2 regions of the Geobacillus stearothermophilus ATCC 12980 genome follow, and region 1 is predicted to be linked to the other one. Evidence: a T-box and tRNA genes for the amino acid it is inferred to sense, from the RefSeq annotation. Region 1 holds a T-box; the other holds one or more tRNA genes.
What was found. The T-box of region 1 lies ahead of QSJ10_RS11240 (valine--tRNA ligase). A T-box ahead of a tRNA ligase gene usually reads a tRNA of that ligase, here a tRNA-Val.
Positions count from the first base shown of each region.

Region 2: it encodes a tRNA-Val, which carries the amino acid that the T-box ahead of QSJ10_RS11240 (valine--tRNA ligase) is inferred to sense. The anticodon was not compared.

Region 1 covers NZ_CP128494.1:2,056,143-2,071,628, reverse strand. The annotation lists gene hemL (glutamate-1-semialdehyde 2,1-aminomutase) at 1-941, shown strand, start outside; gene spoVID (stage VI sporulation protein D) at 1,060-2,106, shown strand; gene ysxE (spore coat protein YsxE) at 2,151-3,179, shown strand; gene QSJ10_RS11245 (YszA family small membrane protein) at 3,217-3,405, opposite strand; T-box leader at 3,545-3,874, shown strand; gene QSJ10_RS11240 (valine--tRNA ligase) at 3,974-6,616, shown strand; gene QSJ10_RS11235 (bifunctional folylpolyglutamate synthase/dihydrofolate synthase) at 6,833-8,128, shown strand; partial or broken gene QSJ10_RS15590 (VWA domain-containing protein) at 8,201-11,130, shown strand; gene QSJ10_RS11220 (hypothetical protein) at 11,226-12,932, opposite strand; gene QSJ10_RS11215 (PilW family protein) at 12,975-13,553, opposite strand; gene QSJ10_RS11210 (type IV pilus modification PilV family protein) at 13,537-14,157, opposite strand; gene QSJ10_RS11205 (hypothetical protein) at 14,301-15,464, shown strand; gene QSJ10_RS11200 (hypothetical protein) at 15,461-15,486, shown strand, end outside.
Region 2 covers NZ_CP128494.1:83,482-98,967, forward strand. The annotation lists gene folP (dihydropteroate synthase) at 1-512, shown strand, start outside; gene folB (dihydroneopterin aldolase) at 505-864, shown strand; gene folK (2-amino-4-hydroxy-6-hydroxymethyldihydropteridine diphosphokinase) at 866-1,393, shown strand; gene QSJ10_RS00425 (helix-turn-helix domain-containing protein) at 1,345-1,566, shown strand; gene dusB (tRNA dihydrouridine synthase DusB) at 1,582-2,580, shown strand; gene lysS (lysine--tRNA ligase) at 2,911-4,395, shown strand; rRNA gene rrf (5S ribosomal RNA) at 4,903-5,019, shown strand; tRNA gene QSJ10_RS00445 (tRNA-Val) at 5,028-5,103, shown strand; tRNA gene QSJ10_RS00450 (tRNA-Lys) at 5,254-5,329, shown strand; tRNA gene QSJ10_RS00455 (tRNA-Leu) at 5,344-5,428, shown strand; tRNA gene QSJ10_RS00460 (tRNA-Gly) at 5,440-5,514, shown strand; tRNA gene QSJ10_RS00465 (tRNA-Leu) at 5,530-5,615, shown strand; tRNA gene QSJ10_RS00470 (tRNA-Arg) at 5,619-5,692, shown strand; tRNA gene QSJ10_RS00475 (tRNA-Pro) at 5,697-5,770, shown strand; tRNA gene QSJ10_RS00480 (tRNA-Ala) at 5,783-5,855, shown strand; rRNA gene QSJ10_RS00485 (16S ribosomal RNA) at 6,060-7,618, shown strand; gene QSJ10_RS00490 (hypothetical protein) at 7,711-7,854, shown strand; rRNA gene QSJ10_RS00495 (23S ribosomal RNA) at 8,012-10,939, shown strand; rRNA gene rrf (5S ribosomal RNA) at 11,180-11,296, shown strand; gene ctsR (transcriptional regulator CtsR) at 11,571-12,032, shown strand; gene mcsA (protein-arginine kinase activator protein McsA) at 12,047-12,595, shown strand; gene mcsB (protein-arginine kinase McsB) at 12,600-13,691, shown strand; gene clpC (ATP-dependent protease ATP-binding subunit ClpC) at 13,688-15,486, shown strand, end outside.

The DNA of each region.
Region 1 (15,486 bases):
CCGGTACGGAGGCGACGATGAGCGCCCTCCGCTTAGCGCGCGGCTACACGAAGCGCAACAAAATTATCAAATTTGAAGGCAGCTACCACGGCCACGGCGATTCGCTGCTCATTAAAGCCGGCTCCGGCGTGGCGACGCTCGGCCTGCCGGACAGCCCGGGCGTGCCGGAATCGGTCGCCCAGCATACCATCACGGTGCCGTACAACGATTTGGACAGCGTCCGCTATGCGTTTGAGCGGTTTGGCGAAGACATCGCCGCGGTGATCGTCGAACCGGTCGCCGGCAATATGGGCGTCGTTCCACCAGTGCCTGGCTTTTTGGAAGGGCTACGCGAGGTGACGAAACAATACGGAGCCTTATTGATTTTCGACGAGGTCATGACCGGGTTCCGCGTCGATTACCACTGCGCCCAAGGGTATTATGGCATTGAGCCGGATTTGACGTGCCTTGGCAAAGTGATCGGCGGCGGCTTGCCGGTTGGGGCGTACGGGGGCAAAGCCGAGATCATGGAGCTTGTCGCGCCGAGCGGGCCGGTGTACCAAGCCGGCACGCTCTCCGGCAATCCGCTCGCCATGACGGCCGGGTACGAGACGCTCCGCCAGCTGACGCCGGAAACGTACGAAGAGCTTGGCCGCAAAGCGGCGCGCCTTGCGGATGGGCTTCATCAGGCAGCAGAGAAATACGATATCCCGCATACGATCAACCGCGCTGGGTCGATGATTGGCTTTTTCTTCACGAACGAGCCGGTGGTCAACTACGAGACAGCGAAAACGTCCGACTTGGAGCTGTTTGCCGCCTATTATCGGGAAATGGCGAATGAAGGCATTTTCCTGCCGCCGTCGCAATTTGAAGGGCTGTTTTTGTCGACGGCGCACAGTGATGATGATATTGAATATACGATTGCCGCTGCTGAGCGGGTGTTTGCCCGTCTGCGCGGATAAGGAAAGGGGCTGCCGACCGTCGGCAGCCCAATTTTTTATCATACCGCCTCGTTTCCGTTCATACAATGGATAATGTCATAGAAATTATTTGCCGAAGGGACGGAAGGAGGAGGCCCGGTTGGAGCAATCGTATTTGCGTTTTTCATTGGAAGAATCGGTCTGGTTTAAAAGAGGACAGGAAGTCGCCGAGTTTTTATCCATTTCTCTTGATCCGGTCATTTCCGTCGATGAGTACGACCAATATATTACGATCCGCGGCGCGCTTGAGTTGAGCGGCGAATTCCACCAAGCGGGCGAAGGGCAGGCTGAAGCGGATGACGATGTGTTTGAGCTGGCTGGTTATCGGTTCATTCAGCACATTTCGGTGCGCGAAGACGGGATCAGCGAACTGTCGCACCGCTTTCCAATCGATATTACGATTCCAAAAAACCGCATTCGTTCCCTTGAGGATGTGTACGTGACGGTTGAATCGTTTGATTATGATTTGGATGAAAACGGGAGATTGCTGATCACTGCCGACATTTCGATCAGCGGCATCAGTGAAGCGCCGCTTGACGATGATTTGCCGGACGATGAGGAGGACGATGAGCCGCTGTTTGCCCCGTTTGAATCAATCGCCCGCAAGGAAGCGGCCGGTAAGGAAGCGTTTGCTTCCGCGGATGATCTCACCGATGAGGCGGATGAACAGCCGGTTTTTGCCGCCGACGAAACGACCGTTTCCGTCATGGAGCCGGCCGCCATGCGTCATGAAGAAACGGAGGCTGAGGAAGAAGAGGAGGCCAAAGAGCCGTTTTTGCCGCTTGAGACGGAAACGAAGGAGGTCAGCGCACAGACGGAGGAAGACATCGCTTCGCTGCTGCCGCCAACTGAGGCGAAGGTATCGATCGGGGCGGCGAAAAAGGCGGTTGAGGAAGAAGAAACGAAAACAAAAAGCGAAAATGCGCTTTACTTGACGAAACTGTTTGCGAAAAGCGAGGAGAAAGAGTTTACGAAACTGAAAATTTGCATCGTCCAGCAAGGAGATTCATTGGACAAGATTGCCGAACGGTATGATGTGACCGTCTCGCAGCTTTTGCGCGCCAACGATTTGGAAGGCCCAGATGACGTGCACGAGGGGCAGCTGCTCTATATTCCGGCCATGGCGGGAAGCCGTCCTTTCTCATGAAAGGAACGCTTTCCGTTTCTTTTGCCGATAAGGGGGCGTAACAAATGGCCGCACAGGCTGACCGATATGAGGCTGTGCTCGCCCAGTACGGTCTTCGTCCAGAGCGCATGGAGCAGCGAGGCAAAGCCGTCAAAGTATACACGAACCGCGGTGTTTTCGCCTTAAAGCCGCTTGAAAGCGAGCAAGAAGCCGCCGCCGTTTGGCAGTCTCTTCAGCATGGCGGCCCCCATTGTCTCCCGCTTTACCTGACGCGGCGGCGGTCGCTGTTTGCCACAGAAGGCAGGCGCCTTTATTATTTGCAAGCATGGCATGACGGCGAATCAAAGGTGGAGAAGGATGCGGTGGACGCCTTTTTTCGCGAGCTCGCCCGCCTCCATCGCGCCACCGTCCGTACGATCGAGGTGAGTGAGGAAGAGGCGGCGGCGTACCGAAAGCAAAAAAAGGACGAATGGCAACGGGCGCGGATGGTTTGGGAAGAACGGATTGAGCGGTACGAAGCGGCGTGGTACATGTCTCCGTTTCAGCTCCAATGCTGCACCTATTTTCATGAGGTGATGCGCGCGTACTCGTTCGCTGAAGAACGGCTCGATGTGTGGGAAGAGACGCTCAAAGAGACGAAGCAATGGCGCATCGCCTGGGTGCACGGCAAAGCGCGCCTCTCCCACCATCTCCCGCCGTATTGGATCAGTTGGGAGCGGGCGCATTGGAATTCGCCGCTCTTTGATGTGATCGCCGCGCTCCGTTTTCACGTACAGACAATGCCGCCGCTTGGGCGCGAGTGGCTTGAAGGGATGGGGGAGTACGAGAAGGAGCTGCCGCTGTCCGACGGGGAGCGGGCGTTTTTATACAGCCATTTGGCGGAGCCGCGTGGGTTTGTCCGCTGTTTGGAGCGGTATGAGGCCGCTTCGCGGAACGAGCGGAACGAACGGGAATATGTGACCGCGCTGCAACGTTGTTACTGGGCGTTCAAAAACATGGAGGCCGTTGTCATGCATCTTGTCCAACGCGACGCCGCGCAGCAGGAAGAGGCGATGGATAATGAACAGCCGGCGGATGAAAGCAGCAATGGTTAAATGGATTTTGAATCCAGCCCAACAAAACGGCGTCGCACTAAATCCATTCCAAATGGAGCGCCACGGCAATGAAAACGAAGATGGCCAATAAAATGACATCAAACGTCGTTGGCAGAAAAATGGTGCGGATCGCTTGAAAAATGGTGAGCGGGATGATCACTTGGGCGCAGACGGCGCGCACTTGCCGAAGCCAAGGCGGCCATGAATACGGGTTGAATCGCCGCATCGGTGTTCCCTCCTTCTCCGGTTTACTATACAATATGAAACGTGCGGTGGTTTGTCACCAAATGCACACGGATGGAATAAATAAATAAAAACTTGGCAAAGATGATGGACAATGGTAGTATAATAATCGAATCATGACGACAAAAGCGAAGACGGGGAGGAGTACAGCGGTCCGCGCCTGCAGAGAGGGAAATCAGAAGCTGCGAGATTTCCTAGGATGACGGCTGCTGGAAGGTCGCCCTTGAGCTGCTTCTTTGAAAGGCGCTGCTGCCGAGTAGAGGAAGCCGGCATCATGCCGTTATGCCAATGAAGCGCTTAAGCTTCTAGAAGGCCGGTCAACTAAACTGATTGTGGGCTCGCCAGCCGATGTTTCACCGGTGGGTTGGCCGTGTTGCGGTTCTCTTCATCACCAGCCTTCTAGGCTTAAGAAAAAAGGTGGTACCGCGAAAGCAGCTCCTTTCGTCCTTTTCGGATGAAAGGGGCTTTTTTGCTTGCCGGCTGCGCGGCATTGCTTAGTGGGAAGCCGCCGTCGCCGCATTGTCCATCATGTTGAAGGAGGGAAATGAAACATGGCACAGCACGAAGTGTCGATGCCACCCAAATACGATCATCGCGCCGTTGAAGCCGGGCGCTACGAATGGTGGCTGAAAGGAAAATTTTTTGAAGCGACCGGTGATCCGAACAAACGACCGTTTACGATCGTCATCCCGCCGCCCAACGTCACCGGCAAATTGCACTTAGGGCATGCGTGGGATACGACGCTGCAAGACATCATTACGCGCATGAAGCGGATGCAAGGGTATGACGTTTTGTGGCTTCCGGGAATGGATCACGCCGGCATCGCCACCCAGGCGAAAGTCGAGGAAAAATTGCGCCAGCAAGGGCTGTCGCGCTACGATTTAGGCCGGGAAAAATTTTTAGAAGAAACGTGGAAGTGGAAGGAAGAATACGCCGGCCATATTCGCAGTCAATGGGCGAAGTTAGGGCTTGGGCTTGATTACACGCGCGAGCGGTTTACGCTTGACGAAGGGCTTTCCAAAGCGGTGCGCGAAGTGTTCGTCTCGCTCTACCGGAAAGGGCTCATTTACCGCGGCGAATACATCATCAACTGGGATCCGGTGACGAAAACCGCGTTGTCGGACATTGAGGTTGTTTATAAAGAAGTGAAAGGCGCGCTCTACCATATGCGCTATCCGCTCGCCGACGGCTCCGGCTTCATCGAAGTGGCGACGACCCGTCCGGAGACGATGCTCGGTGACACGGCCGTTGCCGTGCATCCGGATGACGAGCGGTACAAGCACTTGATCGGCAAAATGGTGAAACTGCCGATCGTCGGCCGCGAAATTCCGATCATCGCCGATGAGTACGTCGATATGGAATTCGGCTCTGGGGCGGTCAAAATTACGCCGGCGCACGACCCGAACGACTTTGAAATCGGCAATCGCCACAACTTGCCGCGCATTCTCGTCATGAACGAAGACGGCACGATGAATGAAAACGCCATGCAATACCAGGGGCTTGACCGGTTTGAATGCCGGAAGCAGATCGTCCGCGATTTGCAAGAACAAGGCGTCCTCTTTAAAATCGAGGAGCACGTGCACTCAGTCGGTCATAGCGAACGAAGCGGCGCAGTTATTGAACCGTATTTGTCGACGCAATGGTTTGTGAAAATGAAGCCGCTCGCCGAAGCCGCCATCAAGCTCCAGCAAACCGACGGCAAAGTGCAGTTCGTGCCGGAACGGTTTGAAAAAACGTATTTGCATTGGCTTGAAAACATCCGCGACTGGTGCATTTCACGCCAGCTTTGGTGGGGGCATCGCATCCCGGCATGGTACCATAAAGAGACGGGTGAAATTTACGTCGACCATGAACCGCCGAAAGACATCGAAAACTGGGAACAAGACCCAGATGTGCTCGACACATGGTTCAGCTCGGCGCTCTGGCCGTTCTCGACAATGGGCTGGCCGGATACCGACTCGCCGGATTACAAGCGCTACTACCCGACCGATGTGCTGGTCACCGGTTATGACATCATTTTCTTCTGGGTGTCGCGCATGATTTTTCAAGGGCTTGAATTCACCGGAAAGCGTCCGTTCAAAGACGTGCTCATCCACGGCCTCGTCCGCGACGCCCAAGGGCGGAAAATGAGCAAGTCGCTCGGCAACGGCGTCGATCCGATGGATGTGATCGACCAGTACGGCGCCGATGCGCTCCGTTACTTCTTGGCGACCGGCAGCTCGCCGGGGCAAGACTTGCGCTTCAGCACAGAAAAAGTCGAAGCGACGTGGAATTTTGCTAACAAAATTTGGAACGCCTCGCGCTTTGCCTTGATGAACATGGGCGGCATGACGTACGAGGAGCTTGATTTGAGCGGCGAAAAAACGGTCGCCGACCATTGGATTTTAACGCGTCTCAACGAAACGATCGAGACGGTGACGAAGCTCGCTGAGAAATACGAATTCGGCGAAGCGGGGCGTACGCTGTACAACTTTATTTGGGACGACTTGTGCGACTGGTACATTGAAATGGCGAAATTGCCGCTTTACGGTGACGACGAAGCGGCGAAAAAGACGACGCGCTCCGTGTTGGCGTATGTGCTCGACAACACGATGCGCCTGCTTCACCCGTTTATGCCGTTCATTACCGAGGAAATTTGGCAAAACTTGCCGCATGAAGGCGAATCGATCACCGTCGCTCCGTGGCCGCAAGTGCGCCCTGAGCTGTCGAACGAAGAAGCCGCGGAAGAAATGCGGATGCTTGTGGACATCATCCGCGCCGTCCGCAACGTCCGCGCCGAAGTAAACACGCCGCCGAGCAAGCCGATTGCGCTCTATATTAAGACAAAAGACGAGCACGTGCGGGCCGCGCTTTTGAAAAACCGCGCCTATCTTGAGCGGTTCTGCAACCCGAGCGAGCTCTTGATTGATACAAACGTTCCCGCGCCGGACAAAGCGATGACGGCGGTCGTCACCGGCGCCGAGCTCATCATGCCTCTTGAAGGATTGATCAATATTGAGGAAGAAATTAAGCGGCTTGAAAAAGAGCTTGACAAATGGAACAAAGAAGTCGAGCGCGTCGAAAAGAAACTGGCGAATGAAGGCTTTTTGGCGAAAGCGCCGGCTCATGTCGTCGAAGAAGAGCGGCGCAAGCGGCAAGATTACATCGAAAAACGCGAAGCCGTCAAGGCGCGCCTCGCCGAGCTCAAACGGTAGACAAACGATCTTGCGGTTGATTATGATGAAGACGAATCCGCTTTCCTGTGGATTCGTCTTTTTCGATGGATCATGATGGAAGGTTGGCATATTCTGAGAAGAGGTTTGTTGTCAACATATACTCGCTTTCGCCACGCTTCTCGATGTGTGGCGCATCTGCCGCATGAAGCCGGCAGGGGGCGGCAAGACACCAATGGAAAAAGGAGGACGATGAACATGGTTCGAACGTATGAAGAAGCAGTCGCTTGGATTCACGGGCGGCTGCGGCTCGGCATGAAACCGGGATTGAAACGGATGGAATGGATGATGGAACAACTCGGCCACCCGGAACGCCGCGTCCGCGCCGTCCATATCGGGGGAACGAACGGCAAAGGGTCAACGGTCGCCTATTTGCGCTCGATTTTGCAGGCGGCGGGCTATTCGGTCGGCACGTTCACCTCGCCGTATGTCGAGCAGTTTAACGAACGAATCAGCATCAACGGCGAACCGATTTCCGATCAAGAGATCGTCGAGCTCGTGCGAGTCATTCAGCCGCTTGCCGATGAGTTGGAACAAACAGAGTTTGGCGGACCGACCGAGTTTGAAGTGATCACGTCGATGATGCTGTATTATTTTGGAAAACAGAACATTCAAGACATCGTGCTCGTCGAAGTCGGGCTTGGCGGCCGCTTGGACTCAACTAACATCATTTATCCGCTCGTTTCTGTCATTACAAACGTCAGCTACGATCATATGAACATTTTAGGCGATACGCTTGGGCAAATCGCCGCGGAGAAAGCCGGAATCATCAAATCGGGCGTACCGCTTGTGACGGCGGTGAAGGAACCGGAGGCGTGGGAAGTGATCGCCAAAACGGCGGCGGAGCGGAAGGCGAAAACATATCGTCTCGGCGTCGATTTCACCGTTTCCGACCGGCAGGCGACGGTGGAAGGGGAGCAGTTTTCGCTTGTCACGCCGTTTGCCGAATACCGCGATTTGCGCATTCAAATGCCCGGCGCCCATCAAGTCGAAAACGCGGCGGTGGCGGTGATGGCGGCAGAATTGTTGCGCCTTGGCTATTCGTTTTTGATCGATCCGGAGCATATCGCCGATGGACTGGCCACAGCCGCTTGGCCCGGCCGGTTTGAGCGGGTGAGTGATAGTCCACTCATCATCCTTGACGGCGCCCATAACGAAGCTGGGATTCGCTCGCTCGTGGAGACGGTGCGCGCCCATTATCCTGACAAACGCGTCCATGTCTTGTTCGCCGCGCTGACCGACAAGCCGCTGGAGCGGATGATTCGGCAGCTTGATGAGCTTGCAGATACGATCACGTTTACCACGTTTGACTTTCCGCGCGCGGCGGCGGCGGAACAGTTGGCGGACCTTTCGTCCCATCCGCAGAAAGCGGTGACAGGTGATTGGATCGGCTGGATCGGGGAAAAGAAAAAACAAATGGGAAGTGATGAGTTGATGCTCATTACAGGATCGCTTTACTTTATATCTGAAGTGCGAAAACGTTTAAAAAAATAATGCCAAGCGATGAAAAGGATTGATATAATGGAAGAAAGATAGTTCTTTTGGCGCGGGGGGGGGGGGAGGCGCATGAAGCGGTGGCGCGGCTGGCTTTTATGGGGAATGTTGTTTTGGCTGATGGCAAGCCTATGGCCGATGAAAGCAGGTGTTGTGTATGCCGATCAGGATGTGTATTTTTCGTTCCCACAGACGCCTTATCAATATACGAGGCAAATGGAGGCGAGCACGGCGAAATTGGATTTTTCCCTTTCGTTTTCACAGCCGGAATACGCCAAGCCGCCGAACGGCAATGCCGAAGGACGGCTCGATGTGACGCTCATTCCACAAGGCGCTGTTTCAGGAATCATCCGCCCTCCAATCGACGTCGTGTTTGTCATGGACGTGTCGCGATCGATGACGATGACGAAGCTGCAAAGCGCAAAATCGGCTTTGGAGACGGCTGTTAATTACTTTAAGTCGAATTACAATGGAAATGACCGTTTCGCGCTCATCCCATTTTCCGACGGAATCCAGCAGGCCAGCGTCGTTCCATTCGGAAAATATTCGGATGTAGCAAGCCAGCTCGACGCCATTCTCAATACCGGCAACAGCTTGACCGCCAGCGGCGGAACGAACTATTCGGCTGCTTTGTCTCTTGCTAAATCGTATTTCACGGATCCAACGAGGAAAAAGTATATCATTTTCTTAACGGATGGCATGCCGACGGTGTTGAATGCAGTCGATACGATTACGTATCGGGAGGTCAAGCAGAATTTTGGGGGTGGATATTCCTATACAGGGAATAGAGTAACCGATTCTCTTTCGGTCACATACGAATTGTACAGCGATGGACGGACTGCCGGTATCCGTTTTACCGACAACCAAGGATATTCTCGCCGATTTTACAGCGACGGCCAAGATTATGTTAATAGATGGCGGGTGTCTTGGGATAACGGCTATTCGTTCACTTACAGCAGCATTGAAGGAAAAATCCGAGCCGATGCCACAGCGGTGGCAAAAACGCTCGGGATGAACAATATCACCCTTTACCCAATCGGCTTCGGCGACAATGATGAAGTCGATATGGACTATTTACTGTCGCTTTCAGCGACTGCCGGCGGCGAAGCGCGGCAAGGAACGGTGCAAAATTTGGCCTCTTTGTTCCAGCGCTTTTCCCAGCTCGCTACGACGCCGGCGCTTACAGGCACGGTGCGCATCCCGCTTTCGTCATTCGGCGGCAATGTCACCATTGAGGAAAACGGCCAAGTATGGCTGGATGAAACGAAGCAAACGCGTATATTTCGTTTTCCATCCCATACCAAGTTGGTCAAGGCACTCCGGCGCCGGTGACGATTCCGATTCCCGTGTCATTTAAAGCAAAAGGGACATATACGTTCACTGCTGAACTGACGTATCGCGATGTGTATGGCCAACCACAGCCGGCTGTGACGAAAACGGTGACCGTCACGGTCAAAGACGAAGCGCCGCCGTCGTTTACTGGAACGGTGAAGCTGCAAGGGCTGACCAATGATGTCACAAGCTTAATCAAACGGGGGGCAACCGATGGCGACGACAACCGCTTCCGGGCCACGTATTCGCTGTCGCTTGTCGGGTATGTCGGCAATGCGACAGGGACGATCAGCAATGTAAAAATCGTTCAGGAGCTTCCTGACGGCATCTCTGTCGTCCCCGATGGCAAAGTGGTGACGTACGAGGAAAATGGGAAGCGTTACGCACAATGGTCGTTTGCCGACCAGACGTTCGAATACAGCCAATTGAATAAGCTGACGCTCTCAGCGCAGTGGGTGATGCAGGCGGATTTTGCCATGAGCAATGTCCAATTGCCCCCTGCCGTTGTGACGTTCGCCGACAGCCGCTATGGGGTGAGGACGTCGACGCTTTCGCTGCCGGCAGAACGGATCGGCATGAGGGTTCGTTTAGATGATTTTCTGAACTTTTACTATGAAGGCGATGAGAGTGGGCTAATCAGCAAATGGCAAACGTTCAGCGCTTCTTCCTCTCTAATTGGAACGAGCAAACATCCTAACTCGTATGGATTGCTGCAGCTCCCTGTCAAGGCGCTTCAATATGACCCAACTGATGACGGCGTGTTGCTTGTCACCTACAGCAATGGCCAAACGGTGCCTGTGTATATTAAGCCGCATCTTTTGGTGACAACATCAAAAGGCACAGTGGCGAATGGAGCGATGACGTACGAGGCGCCTACCGTCAAATTGATGGGACCGGTGGCCGGTGAAGGGGTGTCGTATCAGTATCAGATTGTGCGCAATGGCGTGGCGTCCGCTTGGACGGCGCTCAGTTCTCCGTATGAAATTCCGATCTCAAACGATGGATCGTACACAGTGAACGTGCAGTCGTCAGGAGGATTGACGAGAGGAATGGGAATAGGGAGCGCGGTGTTTGCGTATACGAAGCTGATCACCGAGCTGAAGTTTGGTTCATATCAAACGACGATGAACGTCGGAGATGTGCAGACCATTCCGGTGACGATTGTACCGAGCGATGCGACGAACAAAACACTAGTATGGTCGTCAAGCGATAATGCCGTGGCTGTTGTGCAAAATGGAGTTGTAACAGCGCTGAAACCAGGGACGGTTGCCATCACCGTGCGCTCTACAGACGGCGGGAATGCCTCTGCGACGGCGTCCATCCGTGTGATTGATCCGTACGTAGCGCTCACAGGCATGGCTTTCCGCAACCCGGTGATCTATATGAATCCGGGCGATCGGCTCGAAGTGGCGGAGCAGCTCCGCTTTATCCCGGAAAATGCGACGGATAAAACGCTCCGCTCTGTGACATCGTCTGACTTCCGATTTGTCGACGTCGTCCAAGAAAATGGACGATGGTATTTGGAAGCAGTGGATGTCGGCTACGCGGTTGTGACGGCGACCGCCAATGCGAGAACGCCGGATGGCAGGCCAATTCAAGCCTCAGTGTGGGTCTTTGTCCAACCGCGTGAAGATGAGGGGGGAAGCGGCAGCAACGGTGGGCGTTGGTAATGATGAAAAAAGCGGCCTCCTGAATTGGAGATCCGCTTTTTTTTCGTTTGTCCAGGGGATCGAGAGGATGAGAGAGGGAATTTAGCCGTCTTCGTTCACTCAACTTCAAGCCGGTCGGCGACGAGTGAGATTTGATTGACAAATGGCAATCCTGTTCCTTGTTCGACTAACACCCGTGGATTGTATTTGACGATCAGACGAGATTGTCGCATGTCAGAGCTTGGAATGAAGTTCCACGGCTCACCGTCTTTCGGCTCGATCCGGCCGCGAAAGGCGTTGATGACGAGCCCGTTGATGTCTGTATCCGGAGCAGCCGCTCCGTTCCCGCGGGCGAACAACCCGCCTTCAATGTACAAATACGACCCGACAACATAAATCGTCGCGCTGCTGTCCGTATAAAAATACCCTTTTAAGTTCGGGATTTCACTTGAGTCTTGAAATTCATTGATGCGGGCGATATCGAGCGTGCCTTTGGACAACAACACGAGCCCTTTTCCATCCGCTCCGTCGATATGGCTGTTGTAAATGGTCGTCTTGCCAGTGACGTAAATGCTCGCGTTCAACGCCAAGTTTCCGGTGAGCGTCAAATCACCGAACACGATCAAATTGCCGCGTACAGCCGCTGTTGATTTTGTCGATCCTTCAATGCGGAGATCGCCATTGACAATGAGCCATTGGTTTTGGCCATTTTGTTGCACGTCAATGCCGCGATAAAGGGTGATCTCCTTCCCTTCTGCGTCCAACCAAAGCGGCTTGTCTTTTGGCATCTGATTGATGGATTGTTCATACGGCGTTTCGTCGTCTGTCACGACCCGAGCCAAATTCCCTTCTTGCTCAAGCTCCCGCGCTACATCGAGCGGCGCCTGGTGATCGTTTTCAATGCGCTCGATATACGCTTGTTGGGTTTCAGGCGACAACGGCGAGAGACCGGCTGCTTGAAGCAATTTATCTTTCACGGTGCGCTCGAAATCAGTATCGATGAAATCGTCCGTCTCTTGTTGAATGAGGGGGCCGCCATCGTCCGGCCATCCTGGGAAGAAAAGGCCTTCTTCCATTTGGAAAGTTCGGCCGCCAGTCTTCCAGCAACTGCTCGTTTGCGTGCATGAAAACAGCAGCTTGTCATGAATGTGCCAAATCGAATCGTTTATTGATGCGGGCAGTCCGGCATCGATAGGAGCGATCGTTAACTCGCCGCTTTTTTTCACGTAGTTTGCCGCGTTGCTGATGTAAGCGCTTTTTCCGGCGTATACGTTTCCTTGCTCCACGTAGACGCCGCCGTTTAAGATGACGGTTTCTTTTGATCCGAGCGCGTATTTGAGAAAACTGGGCGTATTCGTTAAAAAGACGAGCCGTTTGACTTTCCGCTCGCGATGGCCGTCCGTAAACGGTTTGGACAAATTGAGCGCGCGGAGGAACACTTTGTTCGTCGGAATGTTGTACAAGCGATAGGACACGTCTTCCACCTCCACGCCGTAGCGCGCTTTCAGCTTGCCGGTGATCGTCTCCGGGCTGGGGGTGTCCTCGTTAATACCGAGAAATGCATCCCATTGACTAGGGGTGAAGATGTCATGGTGAACAAAAAAATCATCGTCTGAAAGCTCAGCTTTAAGCTCAGCAATTGCTTCATTAAGGGCTGTTTTGGCTTCGTGAAACGATTCGATGTTCTCGACGCGCACCGCGGTAAATCGCGCTTGCTGGACGGCGACTGTTAAAATCGTCAAGCCGAGCAAAAAAAAGAGGGTGATCATGAGCATTGTTGTCACCAAACTGTAGCCAGCGGCGTTCAAGCGCAGTCGGTTCATCGCAGCCCCTCCCTTCGCAGACAAAGTTTCGGAATGCAATACTTAAAAACCAAATTCCGTTGTCAATGTAAACGGCGGCACATACAGCCAACCACTCGGGTCGGCGTGTCGACGGTCGGAGACAATGAGACGGATCGTCATGACGCCGCTGCGGCACAGGTTGCCTTCTTTTCGTGCGCAACGGAATGAAAACGATGAAGAGTCGCCCAGCAAAAAGCGGGAAGAGGTGATCGTTTCGCCATTGATCGCGAGCGCGCCGTCTTGGATGGACAGCGTCATCCGCTCGATGCTTTCCGGCTTTTTCTCTTCACGGGAGACAAGCCCGGTGTCCGCATCGGCTTTGAATTCTTGGTTTTTCACAAAGGTGACGGCCGTTAACGGCGTGTTTTCCTCTTGACTTTCCATTCCATCTGGAGAGAGCGTGTACAGCTCGTTCATTATTCGGGCCATGGTGTAGTCCGCTTCGCTGCGCAAGTCGTTTTCGATGCCGATGCGCTCGTAGGCGCGAATGCCGGTTAAAAACACCGTGTAGATAGCGCCGATGATGAGCAAAGAAATGGAAACGGCGGCCAACAGCTCGATCATCGTCATGCCGGCTTCGCTTCTAGCGGATCGTTTCATCGGTGATCACTCCTTCGACCCACGCCGTCTCGTTCGTGCGCTCGTCCCAACGGACGGAGGTGTATAATTTGATCATGTAGCCGCCGGCGTTTGATTCGGCTGCTTTTTCCGTTTCAGCGCGGATGCGCGCCTGCAGCGGCGCAGGCAAGGAAGCGAATTCCGACGATGAAGTGAATGCATCCCATGCCTCCTTGTCGTATCGGACAAGGTAAACGGAAGCTTCGTAACGGACATTGTTGATTTTCGGGGCGAACTGCGCTTCACATACCGTATGCAGTTGGCCAGATTCACCGGGAAAAAACAGCGCCGCCAACGATTCGTTGCCGCAATTGTCTTTTGTTAGCTCAAGAAACGGTGTTTGATGGTCTTCCATATACTCTTTTAGCCGTGAGAAATCTGCGTTTTTTTCAAAATAGACAGCGACGCCGCGGGCGACGTTGACGGCCACCGTCCGACCTTGGTTGTAAGACGTATGCATCATCGCATTCGTGAAAAAGTAAAACAAACCGATCGCGACGCCCGATAAAAGAGTGATGGCCAGCAACGTTTCGATCAACGTAAATCCTGCTTGACGACTAGGAAGAGGAAAATTGCTTCCCGCCATTTGTCATAACCTTCTTTCAAAATATGTAACTTTATTATACAATATTTTCGAGTTGAACCATGTAGAATTTTAGGATAAGAGAACGAGCAATGGCATATTTGTCGCGTTATTGCCAATGATACGCCGGGAAGGAACGGGTGGGCATGTGGAAAGAGGCGGTTGTTTACGTTGTTGCATTCATAGTGGCGCTGTTGGCCGTTTGGCTGCTGCCGCTTGGCTTCAGCAGGGCCGGGGGCGCGGCGGTGGTGGCGGCTGCCTTTTTGGCTGCGGGGCTGGCGCAGTTGGCCGAATCGGTGATTCCGTTATGGCAAATCGTCCTGCTCGTCGGGCTTTTGCTGTTGGCGGGCTCGTATTTGCTTGATCGTTGGTTCGGTCCGCTTCTTTACCGGTCGGTGGAGACGGAGGAAGCTGGGGAACGGAGAAAGGGAGGATGGAAAGGGAGTGGCGACCGGACGGCAGTAGGCGATAGGTATGGGACGATGGTCCAGAATGCAACGGAAAATCTAGTCGATTCGGCCTGGCCGGCAGCTTTTGGACAAAACGGCGCTTCTAGGGAATTTCAAGGCGCTGACTCGGGTGGGGAGGCGTTGCGATCGCACGTGCAGGAAACCGGTAACACCGCTTCAGGAGCGTCGCCTGCAGCGTCGGAAGCAGCTTCGGGAGAGACGGAGCGGGCGCCGAAATCCAGCGAGGAGCCCTGGGAAGAACAGACTGCTTTCTTGCTTCGATCGATGGATGGCATAGAGGAAGCCGCTTCCGATCCCGGAGCGGATCAAACCGAGCCGGAGGAGCTGCTTTCGTTGGATTCGGCCGATGTGGAGCAAAAAATGCGCTCCGTGGACCGAGACGATGCCGAGCAAGAGGAGTTTTTTCCGTTGGATTCGGATCGTGTGGAGCTGGAGAAGTTGTCCGCCTTGGATTTGGATGCAGTAGAGCCGACCGCCATGACGGGTGACGGTGGCGGACTGAATGTTGAGCCGGCGCGCCGTCTGCGCGATTGGCTCGATGAGCTACCTGTCTCGATGACGCCAGACATCGAAGCGGCGGTGCTGCAGGAGGGAGCGGCCGCCGACGGCCGCGGCCTGTTGCAGGCGCTTGATCTCAGCCATGAAGAAGAGGAGGGGCAACTTTCCGCGTTCATGTCTTCTAGCTCGGCGGGCGTTTCTGCTGTAGAAAACGGGCTGCCTTCCGGCCAGGCAATGCCGCGTGAAGGGGCGCTTTTGGAAGAAGCAATACGGGTATTGTCGACTGTTCGCTGCCGGAAACGGACGAGGCTGCCGAACCGCCCCGTCAGGAGGACGCGATGAAAGCAGAGCCTGACAGGCAGGA
Region 2 (15,486 bases), 860 kb from region 1:
CCATTGAAGCGGGAGCGCATATCATCAACGACGTTTGGGGCGCCAAAGCCGATCCGGATATGGCCCACGTCGCCGCTTCGTACGGAGTGCCGATCATTTTAATGCACAACCGTCACGATATGGCATACCGCGATCTCATTTCCGACATGATCGCCGACTTGAAGGAGAGCATCCGTATTGTCAAACAGGCGGGAGTAAAAGAGGAAAACATTATTGTAGATCCGGGGATCGGATTTGCCAAAACGGTTGAACATAACCTGGAAGTGATGCGGCGTCTCGATGAGTTTGCTGCTTTGGGATACCCACTTTTGCTTGGCACATCGCGCAAACGGTTTATCGGCCATGTGCTCGATGTGCCGGTTGAGGAGCGGGTCGAAGGAACGGGGGCAACAGTTTGCCTTGGCATCGTGAAGGGGGCGCATATCGTCCGCGTCCATGACGTATTGCCGATCGCCCGCATGGCGAAAATGATGGATGCGATGCTCGGGAAAGGAGAGAGCGGCCATCGATAAAATTTATATTCAAGGTATGGAATTTTACGGTTATCACGGAGTGCTCCGAGAAGAAAACGTCCTCGGCCAGCGGTTTTTGGTCGATGTGGCCCTTGAGCTCGACTTGCGTCCAGCCGGCCGGAGCGACCGTCTCGAGCATACGGTGAACTATGCGGAAGTATACGAGCGCTGTCGGACGATCGTGGAAGAGAGGACGCTCGCCTTGATCGAAGCGGTTGCCGAGGCGATCGCGGATGAGCTGCTTGCCGCTTTCCCCGCCGTTCAGCGGTGCACGGTGAAAGTAATCAAGCCGAATCCGCCCATTCGCGGCCATTATCAGCATGTCGCCGTTGAAATCTACAGGGGGCGGTAAGGTGGAAAACATTGCGTATATTGCTTTAGGTTCCAACCTTGGAGATCGTGCGTACTATTTGCGTTCAGCCGTCGCGGCGCTTCATCGCCATAAGGGAATTTTTGTCACATCGGGTTCGTCCATCTATGAAACCGACCCGGTCGGTTACGTCAACCAAGACAAGTTTTTAAACATGGTGATTGAGGTGGCGACCGCTTTGTCGCCATTTGCTTTGTTTGACGTGACGCAACAAATCGAACAGGAATTTGGCAGGAAAAGGGAAACTCGCTGGGGGCCGCGCACGTTAGACCTTGACATTTTGTTGTACAATCATGAAAATATTGAGACAGAGCGACTTGTCATTCCGCATCCGCGCATGGCGGAGCGGGCGTTTGTTTTAATCCCATTGCTCGAGATCAATTCCCATTTGACAATACCGAACGTTTCGGAACCGTTAGCAGACATTATTGACCGACTACCCGACAAAAAAGGAGTTCGTGTATGGAAGCAGAAAGATGGGGAAGACGTATTCGCGCTTTTCGAAAGCTGAAAGGATATACACAAGAAAAGTTGGCCAAGGAACTCGGCATTTCCGTTTCGATTCTCGGCGAAATTGAACGGGGGAACCGGATGCCGTCCGACACGCTTGTCGGACAGATCGCCGAGCGGCTGAACGTATCGGTTGAGGAGCTGGCACCGCCAAATTTCGAATCAAACAGGTAGAAAGGAGGCGTTTTTATGTTTCGCATTGGTGATGTGGAAATTCAAAACCGTGTCGTCCTTGCGCCGATGGCAGGCGTGTGCAATTCGGCTTTCCGCCTGACCGTAAAGGAGTTCGGCGCCGGTCTTGTATGCGCAGAGATGGTGAGCGATAAAGGAATCGTATACAACAATGAAAAGACGTTAAATATGCTCTATATCGACGAACGCGAAAAGCCGCTCAGCTTGCAAATTTTCGGCGGTGAAAAGGAAACACTTGTCAAAGCAGCGAAATTTGTCGACAAAAATACAAATGCCGATATTATCGACATCAACATGGGCTGCCCAGTGCCGAAAATTACGAATTGCGATGCCGGAGCGAAATGGCTCCTCGACCCGAACAAAATTTACGATGTCGTCGCCGCCATTGTCGACGCCGTCGAAAAACCCGTCACGGTCAAGATGCGAATCGGTTGGGATGACCAACATATTTACGCTGTTGAAAACGCCCAAGCGGTCGAACGCGCCGGCGGCAAAGCCGTCGCCGTCCATGGACGGACAAGGGTGCAAATGTATGAAGGGAAGGCGAATTGGGACATCATTAAGCAAGTCAAAGAGGCCGTCAACATTCCAGTCATCGGAAACGGTGATGTCAAAACGCCGCAGGATGCCAAGCGGATGCTCGAAGAAACTGGGGTTGACGGCGTGATGATCGGGCGGGCGGCGCTCGGCAACCCGTGGATGATTTATCGCACGGTCCGCTATTTAGAAACAGGGGAGCTCATTCCCGAACCGACCCCAAGGGAAAAAATCGATGTCTGCCTGTTGCACTTGGACCGTCTGATCGCCCTTAAAGGCGAGTATATTGCGGTGAAAGAAATGCGCAAGCACGCGGCTTGGTATTTAAAAGGCATCCGCGGGGCGGCGAAAATCCGCAACGCCATCAACGAGTGCGAGACGCGGGACGAATTGACCGCGCTCTTGCTTCAAGTCGCCGAAGAAGCGGAAAGCCGGGCGGCGAACGCCGAAGCCGTTTAACGGATTTCCGAAAGAAGTCTCCCACCTCAAGGAACGCGAAGGGTGTAACCCAGTGAGTAAGTGGGAGATGAATATTGGTTGGCGTTAGCCAACGAATAGGATAGAATATGGCTAGAACGGACACCTTCGGAACGAAGGGAAGCGTAAAGGGTTCTGGTGTGTGGCTTACCGTTCGGCGAACACGCACAAGTCGCTTGAAGCCTTCACCTCTAAGCGAAGCGTAGGTGGCGGGTAGTTCACACAACGGAGATGACGTTCGTGCAGCGGAAGACTGCCAGCGGGTGCTGGCAGTATTTTTCGTAAAAAATCGCTAAATGGAGTGAATGAGGTATGAGCCATGAAGAATTGAACGACCAATTGCGCGTCCGCAGGGAAAAGCTGAAAAAAATTGAGGAATTGGGTGTCGATCCGTTTGGCAAACGGTTCGAGCGCACGCATAAAGCGGAAGAGCTGTTTGAACTGTATGGAGATTTGTCAAAAGAGGAACTCGAAGAGCAACAAATCGAAGTCGCCGTCGCCGGCCGCATCATGACAAAGAGAGGCAAGGGAAAAGCGGGCTTTGCTCACATCCAGGACGTGACGGGACAAATTCAAATTTACGTCCGCCAAGACGATGTTGGCGAACAGCAATACGAGCTGTTTAAAATCTCCGACCTCGGCGACATCGTCGGCGTGCGCGGCACGATGTTTAAAACAAAGGTCGGCGAACTTTCGATCAAAGTATCGTCGTATGAATTTTTAACAAAAGCGCTGCGTCCGCTGCCGGAAAAATACCACGGCTTAAAAGATATCGAGCAGCGCTACCGCCAACGCTACCTCGATTTAATTATGAATCCGGAGAGCAAAAAGACGTTCATCACCCGCAGTCTCATTATTCAATCGATGCGCCGCTATCTTGACAGCCATGGCTACTTGGAAGTCGAAACACCGATGATGCACGCCGTAGCAGGCGGTGCGGCGGCGCGCCCGTTCATTACGCATCATAATGCGCTCGATATGACGCTGTATATGCGGATCGCCATCGAGCTGCATTTGAAACGGCTCATCGTCGGCGGCTTGGAAAAAGTGTATGAAATCGGGCGCGTTTTCCGGAATGAAGGCATTTCCACCCGCCATAACCCGGAGTTTACGATGCTCGAATTGTACGAGGCGTATGCCGACTTCCGCGATATCATGAAATTAACGGAGAACTTGATCGCTCATATTGCCACGGAAGTGCTTGGCACAACAAAAATTCAGTACGGCGAACATCTTGTCGACTTGACGCCTGAATGGCGGCGCCTCCATATGGTCGATGCGATCAAGGAATATGTCGGCGTCGATTTCTGGCGGCAGATGAGCGACGAAGAGGCGCGGGAGCTGGCCAAAGAACACGGTGTCGAAGTCGCGCCGCACATGACGTTCGGCCATATCGTCAATGAATTTTTTGAACAAAAAGTAGAGGATAAACTGATCCAGCCGACGTTCATTTACGGCCACCCGGTCGAAATCTCGCCATTAGCCAAGAAAAACCCAGACGACCCGCGCTTTACCGATCGGTTTGAGCTGTTCATCGTCGGGCGCGAACATGCGAACGCCTTTACGGAACTAAACGACCCGATCGATCAGCGTCAACGGTTTGAGGAGCAGCTGAAGGAGCGCGAACAAGGAAACGATGAAGCGCATGAAATGGACGAAGATTTCCTCGAAGCGCTCGAATACGGCATGCCGCCGACGGGCGGACTCGGGATCGGGGTCGACAGGTTAGTCATGCTTTTGACCAATTCACCGTCTATTCGCGATGTATTGCTCTTCCCGCAAATGCGCCATAAATAACCACGATCGTCCCCTGTTGCGAACAACGGCAGGGGACAGTTTGTTATGAGAACTCGATTCAAGAAAAAGCCGGCTGCTGCCAGCCCCTAAGAAGGCCGGTGAAAAACAACGGATTCGTTTGGTTTTTGAGAAATCGAAAGGAACGAAGTTATAGTGTTGCAAAGTTTCTCAATTTGCCGCCCGTCCTAGACAAATGGAAAGATCTAAACCGGAAAATCGTTGATCATTACTATCGTCTTGGCAAATCATATTTGCATCATACACCACTCGCATTTGCCTATAAAACGTACCAACGATAATTTTCGTTCGACGATTGACTTTTAGTCATAGAATGTATATAATGAGCAATGTTGTTTTTGAGAACAAAACAAAAAACGAAATGAGTTGACAAGCTTTCTTCAGTGTGTTATATTATGATAGCACGTGAGACGTCAATAATGACGAACAAAAGGATATTGACAAGCAAACAAATTTGGTTATAATATAACTTGTCTGTTCTGTTGACTGCCTAGTGATGATAGCGGAGGGGAAACACCCGTTCCCATCCCGAACACGGAAGTTAAGCCCTCCAGCGCCGATGGTAGTTGGGGCCAGCGCCCCTGCGAGAGTAGGTCGTCGCTAGGCAACAGCGTGGAGGATTAGCTCAGCTGGGAGAGCACTTGCCTTACAAGCAAGGGGTCGGCGGTTCGATCCCGTCATCCTCCACCATTTATATACCATGAGCCATTAGCTCAGTAACGAGCGCTGCATCTTTGAGTTCGCTGCGAGTTGCCTCGGCGCACTGAGCTTCCTTGAAACAGCTAGTAGAGGAAGAGGCAGGTAGAGCTCATCAGTACGTAGAGTGTTATGATCAACTATGAGCCATTAGCTCAGTAGGTAGAGCATCTGACTTTTAATCAGAGGGTCGGAGGTTCGAGTCCTCCATGGCTCACCACCAACTATATATTTGCGGGTGTGGCGGAATTGGCAGACGCGCTAGATTCAGGGTCTAGTGCCCTTTACGGGCGTGGGGGTTCGAGTCCCTTCACCCGCATAATGATTTGGGCGGAAGTAGTTCAGTGGTAGAACACCACCTTGCCAAGGTGGGGGTCGCGGGTTCGAGTCCCGTCTTCCGCTCCATTTATTTGCCTGTTAGCCGGGGTGGCGGAATTGGCAGACGCACAGGACTTAAAATCCTGGGGTAGGTAACTACCGTGCCGGTTCGAGTCCGGCCCTCGGCACTTGCGCTCGTAGCTCAATTGGATAGAGCATCTGACTACGGATCAGAAGGTTAGGGGTTCGAATCCTCTCGAGCGCGTTAGCGGGAAGTAGCTCAGCTTGGCAGAGCACATGGTTTGGGACCATGGGGTCGCAGGTTCAAATCCTGTCTTCCCGATAGCGTCCGCATGGGGCCTTAGCTCAGCTGGGAGAGCGCCTGCTTTGCACGCAGGAGGTCATCGGTTCGATCCCGATAGGCTCCATTATCGTTCCTTGAAAACTGAACGAAACGAAGCGCGACGAAAAGCGGAGGTTCGCGGGTCGCCGCGACGGGCAAATGTTCTTCGCCTGCAAGGGTGCTTGCACCCGGAAGGTGAAGGTTATTTGACCCCGAGCGGCGGCGGACCGAAGCTGGACAATACGAAAAGCAGAGGTCCGCATTGGCCGAAGCAAAAGCCAATCAACTTTCTTTGGAGAGTTTGATCCTGGCTCAGGACGAACGCTGGCGGCGTGCCTAATACATGCAAGTCGAGCGGACCGGATTGGGGCTTGCCTTGATTCGGTCAGCGGCGGACGGGTGAGTAACACGTGGGCAACCTGCCCGCAAGACCGGGATAACTCCGGGAAACCGGAGCTAATACCGGATAACACCGAAGACCGCATGGTCTTCGGTTGAAAGGCGGCCTTTGGGCTGTCACTTGCGGATGGGCCCGCGGCGCATTAGCTAGTTGGTGAGGTAACGGCTCACCAAGGCGACGATGCGTAGCCGGCCTGAGAGGGTGACCGGCCACACTGGGACTGAGACACGGCCCAGACTCCTACGGGAGGCAGCAGTAGGGAATCTTCCGCAATGGGCGAAAGCCTGACGGAGCGACGCCGCGTGAGCGAAGAAGGCCTTCGGGTCGTAAAGCTCTGTTGTGAGGGACGAAGGAGCGCCGTTCGAAGAGGGCGGCGCGGTGACGGTACCTCACGAGAAAGCCCCGGCTAACTACGTGCCAGCAGCCGCGGTAATACGTAGGGGGCGAGCGTTGTCCGGAATTATTGGGCGTAAAGCGCGCGCAGGCGGTCTCTTAAGTCTGATGTGAAAGCCCACGGCTCAACCGTGGAGGGTCATTGGAAACTGGGGGACTTGAGGGCAGGAGAGGAGAGCGGAATTCCACGTGTAGCGGTGAAATGCGTAGAGATGTGGAGGAACACCAGTGGCGAAGGCGGCTCTCTGGCCTGCACCTGACGCTGAGGCGCGAAAGCGTGGGGAGCAAACAGGATTAGATACCCTGGTAGTCCACGCCGTAAACGATGAGTGCTAAGTGTTAGAGGGGTCACACCCTTTAGTGCTGCAGCTAACGCGATAAGCACTCCGCCTGGGGAGTACGGCCGCAAGGCTGAAACTCAAAGGAATTGACGGGGGCCCGCACAAGCGGTGGAGCATGTGGTTTAATTCGAAGCAACGCGAAGAACCTTACCAGGTCTTGACATCCCCTGACAACCCAAGAGATTGGGCGTTCCCCCTTCGGGGGGACAGGGTGACAGGTGGTGCATGGTTGTCGTCAGCTCGTGTCGTGAGATGTTGGGTTAAGTCCCGCAACGAGCGCAACCCTCGCCTCTAGTTGCCAGCATTCGGTTGGGCACTCTAGAGGGACTGCCGGCGACAAGTCGGAGGAAGGTGGGGATGACGTCAAATCATCATGCCCCTTATGACCTGGGCTACACACGTGCTACAATGGGCGGTACAAAGGGCTGCGAACCCGCGAGGGGGAGCGAATCCCAAAAAGCCGCTCTCAGTTCGGATTGCAGGCTGCAACTCGCCTGCATGAAGCCGGAATCGCTAGTAATCGCGGATCAGCATGCCGCGGTGAATACGTTCCCGGGCCTTGTACACACCGCCCGTCACACCACGAGAGCTTGCAACACCCGAAGTCGGTGAGGTAACCCGCAAGGGAGCCAGCCGCCGAAGGTGGGGCAAGTGATTGGGGTGAAGTCGTAACAAGGTAGCCGTACCGGAAGGTGCGGCTGGATCACCTCCTTTCTAAGGACGAAAAGCGGAAGCGCCGCGTTCGGCTCTCGAAGCCAAATGTTCTTCACCCGGAGGGGTGCTGGCACCCCGAGGGGGAAGGTTATTTGGCAGAAGAGAGCCAGGCGCTGGAGCTAGACAAGACGAAAAGCGAAGGCCGCAATGGCCAACTGTCGATACACAGCGCTTCTGTTTCGTTCAGTTTTGAGGGAGCGAGTCATGTTCTCTCAATGACAAAAATCGTTCCTTGAAAACTAGATAACCGGAAAAGCGGAGGCGAGCGTTTCGCCGCGATGGGCAAATGTTCTTCGCCTGCAAGGGTGCTTGCACCCGGAAGGCGAAGGTTATTTGACCCCGAGCGGCGGCGAGCCGACGCTAGACAATAAGGAAGAAGCCGAGAGCGCTGTAGGTTAAGCTAGAAAGGGCGCACGGTGGATGCCTTGGCACTAGGAGCCGATGAAGGACGGGGCAAACGCCGAAACGCTCCGGGGAGCTGTAAGCAAGCGTTGATCCGGAGATGTCCGAATGGGGGAACCCACTGTCCGTAATGGGGCAGTATCCATGCCTGAATCCATAGGGCATGGAGGGCACACCCGGGGAACTGAAACATCTTAGTACCCGGAGGAGAAGAAAGCAAACGCGATTCCCTGAGTAGCGGCGAGCGAAACGGGAACAGCCCAAACCAAGAGGCGTGCCTCTTGGGGTTGTAGGACCGCTCATTGTGGGAGTGAGAAAGGAACGGGGTAGACGAACCGGTCTGGAACGGCCGGCCAGAGAAGGTGACAGCCCTGTAGTCGAAACTTCGTTCCCTCCCGAGCGGATCCTGAGTACGGCGGGACACGGGAAATCCCGTCGGAAGCAGGGAGGACCATCTCCCAAGGCTAAATACTCCCTAGTGACCGATAGTGCACCAGTACCGTGAGGGAAAGGTGAAAAGCACCCCGGAAGGGGAGTGAAAGAGAACCTGAAACCGTGTGCCTACAAGTAGTCAGAGCGCGTTCATGCGTGATGGCGTGCCTTTTGTAGAATGAACCGGCGAGTGACGATGGCGTGCGAGGTTAAGCCGAAGAGGCGGAGCCGCAGCGAAAGCGAGTCTGAACAGGGCGAAAAGTACGTCGTCGTCGACCCGAAACCAGGTGATCTACCCATGTCCAGGGTGAAGGCCGGGTAACACCGGCTGGAGGCCCGAACCCACGCACGTTGAAAAGTGCGGGGATGAGGTGTGGGTAGGGGTGAAATGCCAATCGAACTTGGAGATAGCTGGTTCTCCCCGAAATAGCTTTAGGGCTAGCCTCGGGATGGAGAGTGTTGGAGGTAGAGCACTGATTGGGCTAGGGGCCCTCATCGGGTTACCGAACCCAGTCAAACTCCGAATGCCAACGACTTATGCCCGGGAGTCAGACTGCGAGTGATAAGATCCGTGGTCGAGAGGGAAACAGCCCAGATCGCCAGCTAAGGCCCCAAAGTGCACGTTCAGTGGAAAAGGATGTGGAGTTGCAAAGACAACCAGGATGTTGGCTTAGAAGCAGCCACCATTTAAAGAGTGCGTAATAGCTCACTGGTCGAGTGACTCTGCGCCGAAAATGTACCGGGGCTAAACGTGCCGCCGAAGCTGCGGGATGACCGTTGGTCATCGGTAGGGGAGCGTTCTAAGGGCGTTGAAGCCAGACCGGAAGGACTGGTGGAGCGCTTAGAAGTGAGAATGCCGGTATGAGTAGCGAAAACAGAGGTGAGAATCCTCTGCGCCGAAAGCCTAAGGGTTCCTGAGGAAGGTTCGTCCGCTCAGGGTTAGTCGGGACCTAAGCCGAGGCCGAAAGGCGTAGGTGATGGACAACAGGTTGAGATTCCTGTACCACCTCCTTCCCGTTTGAGCGATGGGGGGACGCAGGAGGATAGGGCGAGCAGGCGGCTGGAAGAGCCTGTCCAAGCCGCAAGGCTGATCCGTAGGCAAATCCGCGGATTGTAAGGCCAAGCGGTGATGGCGACGGAGTCATCCGGAAGTCCCCGATTTCACACTGCCAAGAAAAGCCTCTAGCGAGGGAAGAGGTGCCCGTACCGCAAACCGACACAGGTAGGCGAGGAGAGAATCCTAAGGCGCGCGGGAGAACTCTCGTTAAGGAACTCGGCAAAATGACCCCGTAACTTCGGGAGAAGGGGTGCTCGTTTGGGTGAAGAGCCCGAACGAGCCGCAGTGAAAAGGCCCAAGCGACTGTTTATCAAAAACACAGGTCTCTGCGAAGCCGAAAGGCGACGTATAGGGGCTGACACCTGCCCGGTGCTGGAAGGTTAAGGGGAGCGCTTAGCGGAAGCGAAGGTGCGAACCGAAGCCCCAGTAAACGGCGGCCGTAACTATAACGGTCCTAAGGTAGCGAAATTCCTTGTCGGGTAAGTTCCGACCCGCACGAAAGGTGTAACGACTTGGGCGCTGTCTCAACGAGAGACCCGGTGAAATTATACTACCTGTGAAGATGCAGGTTACCCGCGACAGGACGGAAAGACCCCGTGGAGCTTTACTGCAGCCTGATATGGAATTTTGGTATCGCTTGTACAGGATAGGTGGGAGCCTGGGAAGCCGGAGCGCCAGCTTCGGTGGAGGCGGCGGTGGGATACCACCCTGGCGGTATTGAAATTCTAACCCGCACCCCTTATCGGGGTGGGAGACAGTGTCAGGCGGGCAGTTTGACTGGGGCGGTCGCCTCCCAAAAGGTAACGGAGGCGCCCAAAGGTTCCCTCAGAATGGTTGGAAATCATTCGGAGAGTGCAAAGGCACAAGGGAGCTTGACTGCGAGACGGACAGGTCGAGCAGGGACGAAAGTCGGGCTTAGTGATCCGGTGGTTCCGCATGGAAGGGCCATCGCTCAACGGATAAAAGCTACCCCGGGGATAACAGGCTGATCTCCCCCAAGAGTCCACATCGACGGGGAGGTTTGGCACCTCGATGTCGGCTCATCGCATCCTGGGGCTGTAGTCGGTCCCAAGGGTTGGGCTGTTCGCCCATTAAAGCGGTACGCGAGCTGGGTTCAGAACGTCGTGAGACAGTTCGGTCCCTATCCGTCGCGGGCGCAGGAAATTTGAGAGGAGCTGTCCTTAGTACGAGAGGACCGGGATGGACGCACCGCTGGTGTACCAGTTGTCCCGCCAGGGGCACCGCTGGGTAGCTATGTGCGGACGGGATAAGCGCTGAAAGCATCTAAGCGTGAAGCCCCCCTCAAGATGAGATTTCCCACCGCGTCAGGCGGGTAAGATCCCTCGAAGATGACGAGGTCGATAGGTCCGAGGTGGAAGCGTGGCGACACGTGGAGCTGACGGATACTAATCGATCGAGGGCTTAACCTAACAAGAAAAGTGGAGGCCGCCTGCTTATCGGCGAGGCGCGCTGGAGGGCCTGCGAGCGGGCTTAGCCCGCCGCAGCAGGACCGAAGCGTCGCGAGCCGATGGCGGCCGGAACTAGACAGCGAAAAGCGCAGGCGAGCGGCGGCGAGCCGGAGCTAGACAATGAAAAGTGAAAGCGTCCCGGCTTCTTCCTGAAACGGTTATCTAGTTTTCAGGGAACGAATTCCTAACAACCTCATATGGCCTAGTGGTGATAGCGGAGGGGAAACACCCGTTCCCATCCCGAACACGGAAGTTAAGCCCTCCAGCGCCGATGGTAGTTGGGGCCAGCGCCCCTGCAAGAGTAGGTCGCTGCTAGGCTAAGCAGAAAGCACGCCTTTTTCTTCATTAGGAGAAAAAGCGTGCTTTTTCGTTTATCTGACCGAGAAGCGTTTTACTGGGCGAAAAAACGGATATTCTATAGATAGTCTCCCTTGTTTCGGTAGCCCTTGCAATTTTTCGTCATACATTGTATAGTAAAAGCAAGGTCAAATATAGTCAAAGTCAACAAGATGGCGGTGATGCTTCTTCCCAAGGAATGCCCGTTTATTATTGGGCAGGGAGCAGCTTGGTTGTGAGGAAGGTGGGAGGTAGAGTGCCAAACATTTCCGACATTATCGAGCAATATTTGAAGCAAGTACTCAATATGAGCGACCAAGACATCGTTGAAATTAAACGAAGTGAAATTGCTAATAAATTCCGATGTGTTCCCTCGCAAATCAACTATGTCATCAACACGAGATTCACGCTCGAGCGCGGATATATTGTTGAAAGCAAGCGCGGTGGCGGCGGCTATATCCGCATTATGAAAGTAAAGACGAAAAGCGAGGCGCAGCTGATTGACCAGTTGCTCGAGCTGATCGACCACCGCATCAGCCAGTCGAGCGCCGAAGATGTGATAAAACGACTTATGGAAGAAAAGGTGATTTCGGAGCGGGAAGCGAAAATGATGTTGAGCGTGATGGATCGCTCCGTTTTATATATCGATTTGCCCGAGCGGGATGAACTGCGGGCGCGCATGTTAAAGGCGATGCTGACGTCGCTAAAGTATAAGTAGGGGAGGGGAAGGCATTGATTTGCCAAGAATGCAAGCAACGCCCGGCGACGATGCATTTTACGAAAATAGTCAACGGGGAAAAAACGGAATTTCACCTTTGCGAGCAATGCGCCAAAGAACATGGTCATACGTTTATGCTCTATGGCCATGACGACTTTCCGCTCAACAATTTGTTAGCGGGGCTTCTCAACTTTCAAGCTCCGATGAAAGAAGTGACGGCCAATGCGTTCCCGAATCCGGATTTGCTTCAATGCGAGACGTGCCAAATGACATACCACCAGTTTACGCAAATTGGGCGGTTCGGTTGCGCCGACTGCTATCGGACGTTTGCCCGTTACCTTCCGCCGATTTTAAAACGGCTTCATAGCGGAAATACTGCTCATTCAGGGAAAATTCCGAAGCGAAAAGGCGGCGTCCTCCATTTGCGGAAGCAGCTGGCCACGTTGAAACAAAAGCTTCAGGAATTAGTTGCCCGCGAGGAATTTGAGCGGGCGGCCGAGGTGCGCGACCAGATTCGTTCGTTAGAGGACGAACTTCGCCGACGTGGAGAGGGGGAGATGTAGCGGTATGTCATTTGGAAAGTTTTTCAACACAGCGGTCAGCGCTTGGATGAGCCAGGAGGGGCCGAATTCGGACATCGTGTTGAGCAGCCGCATCCGGCTGGCGCGCAATATTGTTGATTTTCGTTTCCCAACGCTGTTTAGCAGCGAAGAGGCGAAACAAATCGTTGCCTTGTTTGAGCGCGCGTTCGTCCATCGTCCGTATGGGGAAGCGGGACGGTTTGAACTGTTGAAAATGTCGGAGCTTCAACCGATTGAAAAACGGGTATTGGTGGAAAAGCACTTAATCAGCCCGCATTTGGCTGAAGATTCGCCGTTTGGCGCCTGCCTGCTTTCGGAAAATGAGGAAATCAGCATTATGATCAACGAGGAAGACCATATCCGCATTCAGTGTCTGTTTCCAGGGCTTCAGCTTGCCGAGGCGCTTGAGGCGGCGAGCGAGTTGGATGATTGGATTGAAGGGCATGTCAACTATGCGTTCGATGAACGGCTTGGTTACTTAACGAGCTGTCCGACGAACGTCGGAACGGGGTTGCGGGCGTCGGTGATGATGCATCTTCCGGCGCTGGTGCTGACGCAGCAGATCAACCGCATCATCCCTGCCATCAACCAGTTGGGACTCGTCGTCCGCGGCACGTACGGGGAAGGAAGTGAGGCTTTAGGGGACATTTTCCAAATTTCGAACCAAATTACGCTCGGAAAATCAGAAGAAGATATTGTCGCTGATTTGCATACGATCGTTGAGCAGCTCATCGCCCAAGAAAGGGCGGCTCGCCAGGCATTAGTGAAAACGTTGGGCATACAATTAGAAGACAAGGTATTCCGTTCATACGGCATATTGGCCAACTGCCGCGTCATCGATTCGAAGGAGGCGGCGCAATGCCTGTCGGATGTGCGTTTAGGGATCGATTTAGGATATATCAAAAACGTCTCGCGCAACATTTTAAATGAGCTGATGATTTTGACGCAGCCAGGATTTTTGCAACAATATGCCGGAGGGGTGCTTCGCCCTGAGGAACGGGATGTCCGCCGGGCGGCGTTGATTCGGGAACGCTTAAGGATGGAAACACGAAGAAAGATGGAGGGTGATGAACGATGATGTTTGGCAGATTTACGGAACGGGCGCAAAAAGTGCTGGCGTTGGCGCAAGAGGAAGCCATCCGCCTCGGCCATAACAATATCGGAACCGAACATATTTTGCTTGGGCTGATCCGTGAGGGGGAAGGAATCGCTGCTAAAGCGCTCATGGCGCTTGGACTTGACCCGGATAAAATCCAAAAAGAAGTCGAATCGCTCATCGGCCGCGGCAATGAAGTGTCCCATACGCTCCATTACACGCCGCGGGCGAAAAAAGTGATCGAGCTGTCAATGGACGAAGCGAGGAAACTTGGCCATTCGTATGTCGGCACGGAGCATATTTTGCTTGGCTTGATCCGCGAGGGGGAAGGCGTGGCCGCTCGCGTGCTGAACAACCTCGGGGTGAGCTTGAACAAGGCGCGCCAACAAGTGTTGCAACTGCTCGGCAGCAATGAATCGGTATCGGGCCACGGCGGTGGGGGGGCTTCGCATGTAAGCACGCCGACGCTTGACAGCCTTGCCCGCGATTTGACGGCGATTGCCCGCGAAGGGCGGCTTGATCCGGTCATCGGCCGCAGCAAAGAAATTCAGCGTGTTATTGAAGTGTTGAGCCGACGGACAAAAAACAACCCGGTGCTCATCGGTGAACCGGGGGTTGGAAAAACAGCGATCGCGGAAGGATTGGCCCAGCAAATCGTCAACAACGAAGTGCCGGAAACGCTGCGCGACAAACGGGTCATGACGCTCGATATGGGGACGGTCGTCGCCGGGACGAAATACCGCGGCGAATTTGAAGACCGGCTGAAAAAAGTGATGGACGAAATTCGCCAGGCGGGCAATATCATTTTGTTCATCGATGAACTCCATACGTTAATCGGCGCTGGCGGAGCCGAAGGGGCCATCGACGCGTCGAACATTTTAAAGCCGGCCTTGGCGCGTGGAGAATTGCAATGTATCGGTGCGACAACGCTTGATGAATACCGCAAATACATTGAGAAAGATGCTGCGCTCGAGCGCCGCTTCCAGCCGATTCACGTCGATGAGCCGACAGTTGAAGAGTCGATTCAAATTTTAAAAGGGCTGCGCGACCGGTATGAAGCGCATCATCGCGTCTCGATTTCCGATGAGGCGATCATTCAGGCAGTCAAACTTTCCGACCGGTATATTACCGACCGGTTCCTGCCGGATAAAGCGATCGACTTGATTGATGAAGCTTGCTCGAAAGTGCGTCTCCGTTCGTTCACGGCGCCGCCGAAACTGAAAGAACTGGAGCAAAAGCTTGAAGAAGTGCGAAAAGAGAAAGATGCGGCCGTGCAAAGCCAAGAATTTGAAAAAGCGGCGTCGCTGCGTGATATGGAGCAGCGGCTGCGTGAAGAGCTTGAAGAAACGAAACGTGCGTGGAAAGAAAAACAAGGCCAAGAAAATTTGGAAGTGACGGTCGAAGACATTGCCGCGGTCGTCTCGAGTTGGACCGGGATTCCGGTATCGAAGCTGGCCGAGACGGAAACCGAGCGGCTGTTGAAACTGGAAGAAATTTTGCATTCGCGCGTCGTCGGCCAAGACGAGGCGGTCAAAGCGGTGGCCAAAGCGGTGCGCCGCGCCCGGGCTGGCCTCAAAGACCCGAAACGCCCGATCGGTTCGTTCATTTTCCTCGGCCCGACCGGCGTCGGGAAAACGGAATTGGCCCGTGCATTGGCCGAGGCAATGTTTGGAGATGAAGATGCCCTCATTCGCATCGATATGTCCGAGTATATGGAAAAACACTCGACATCGCGGCTCATCGGTTCGCCGCCGGGGTATGTCGGCTACGAAGAAGG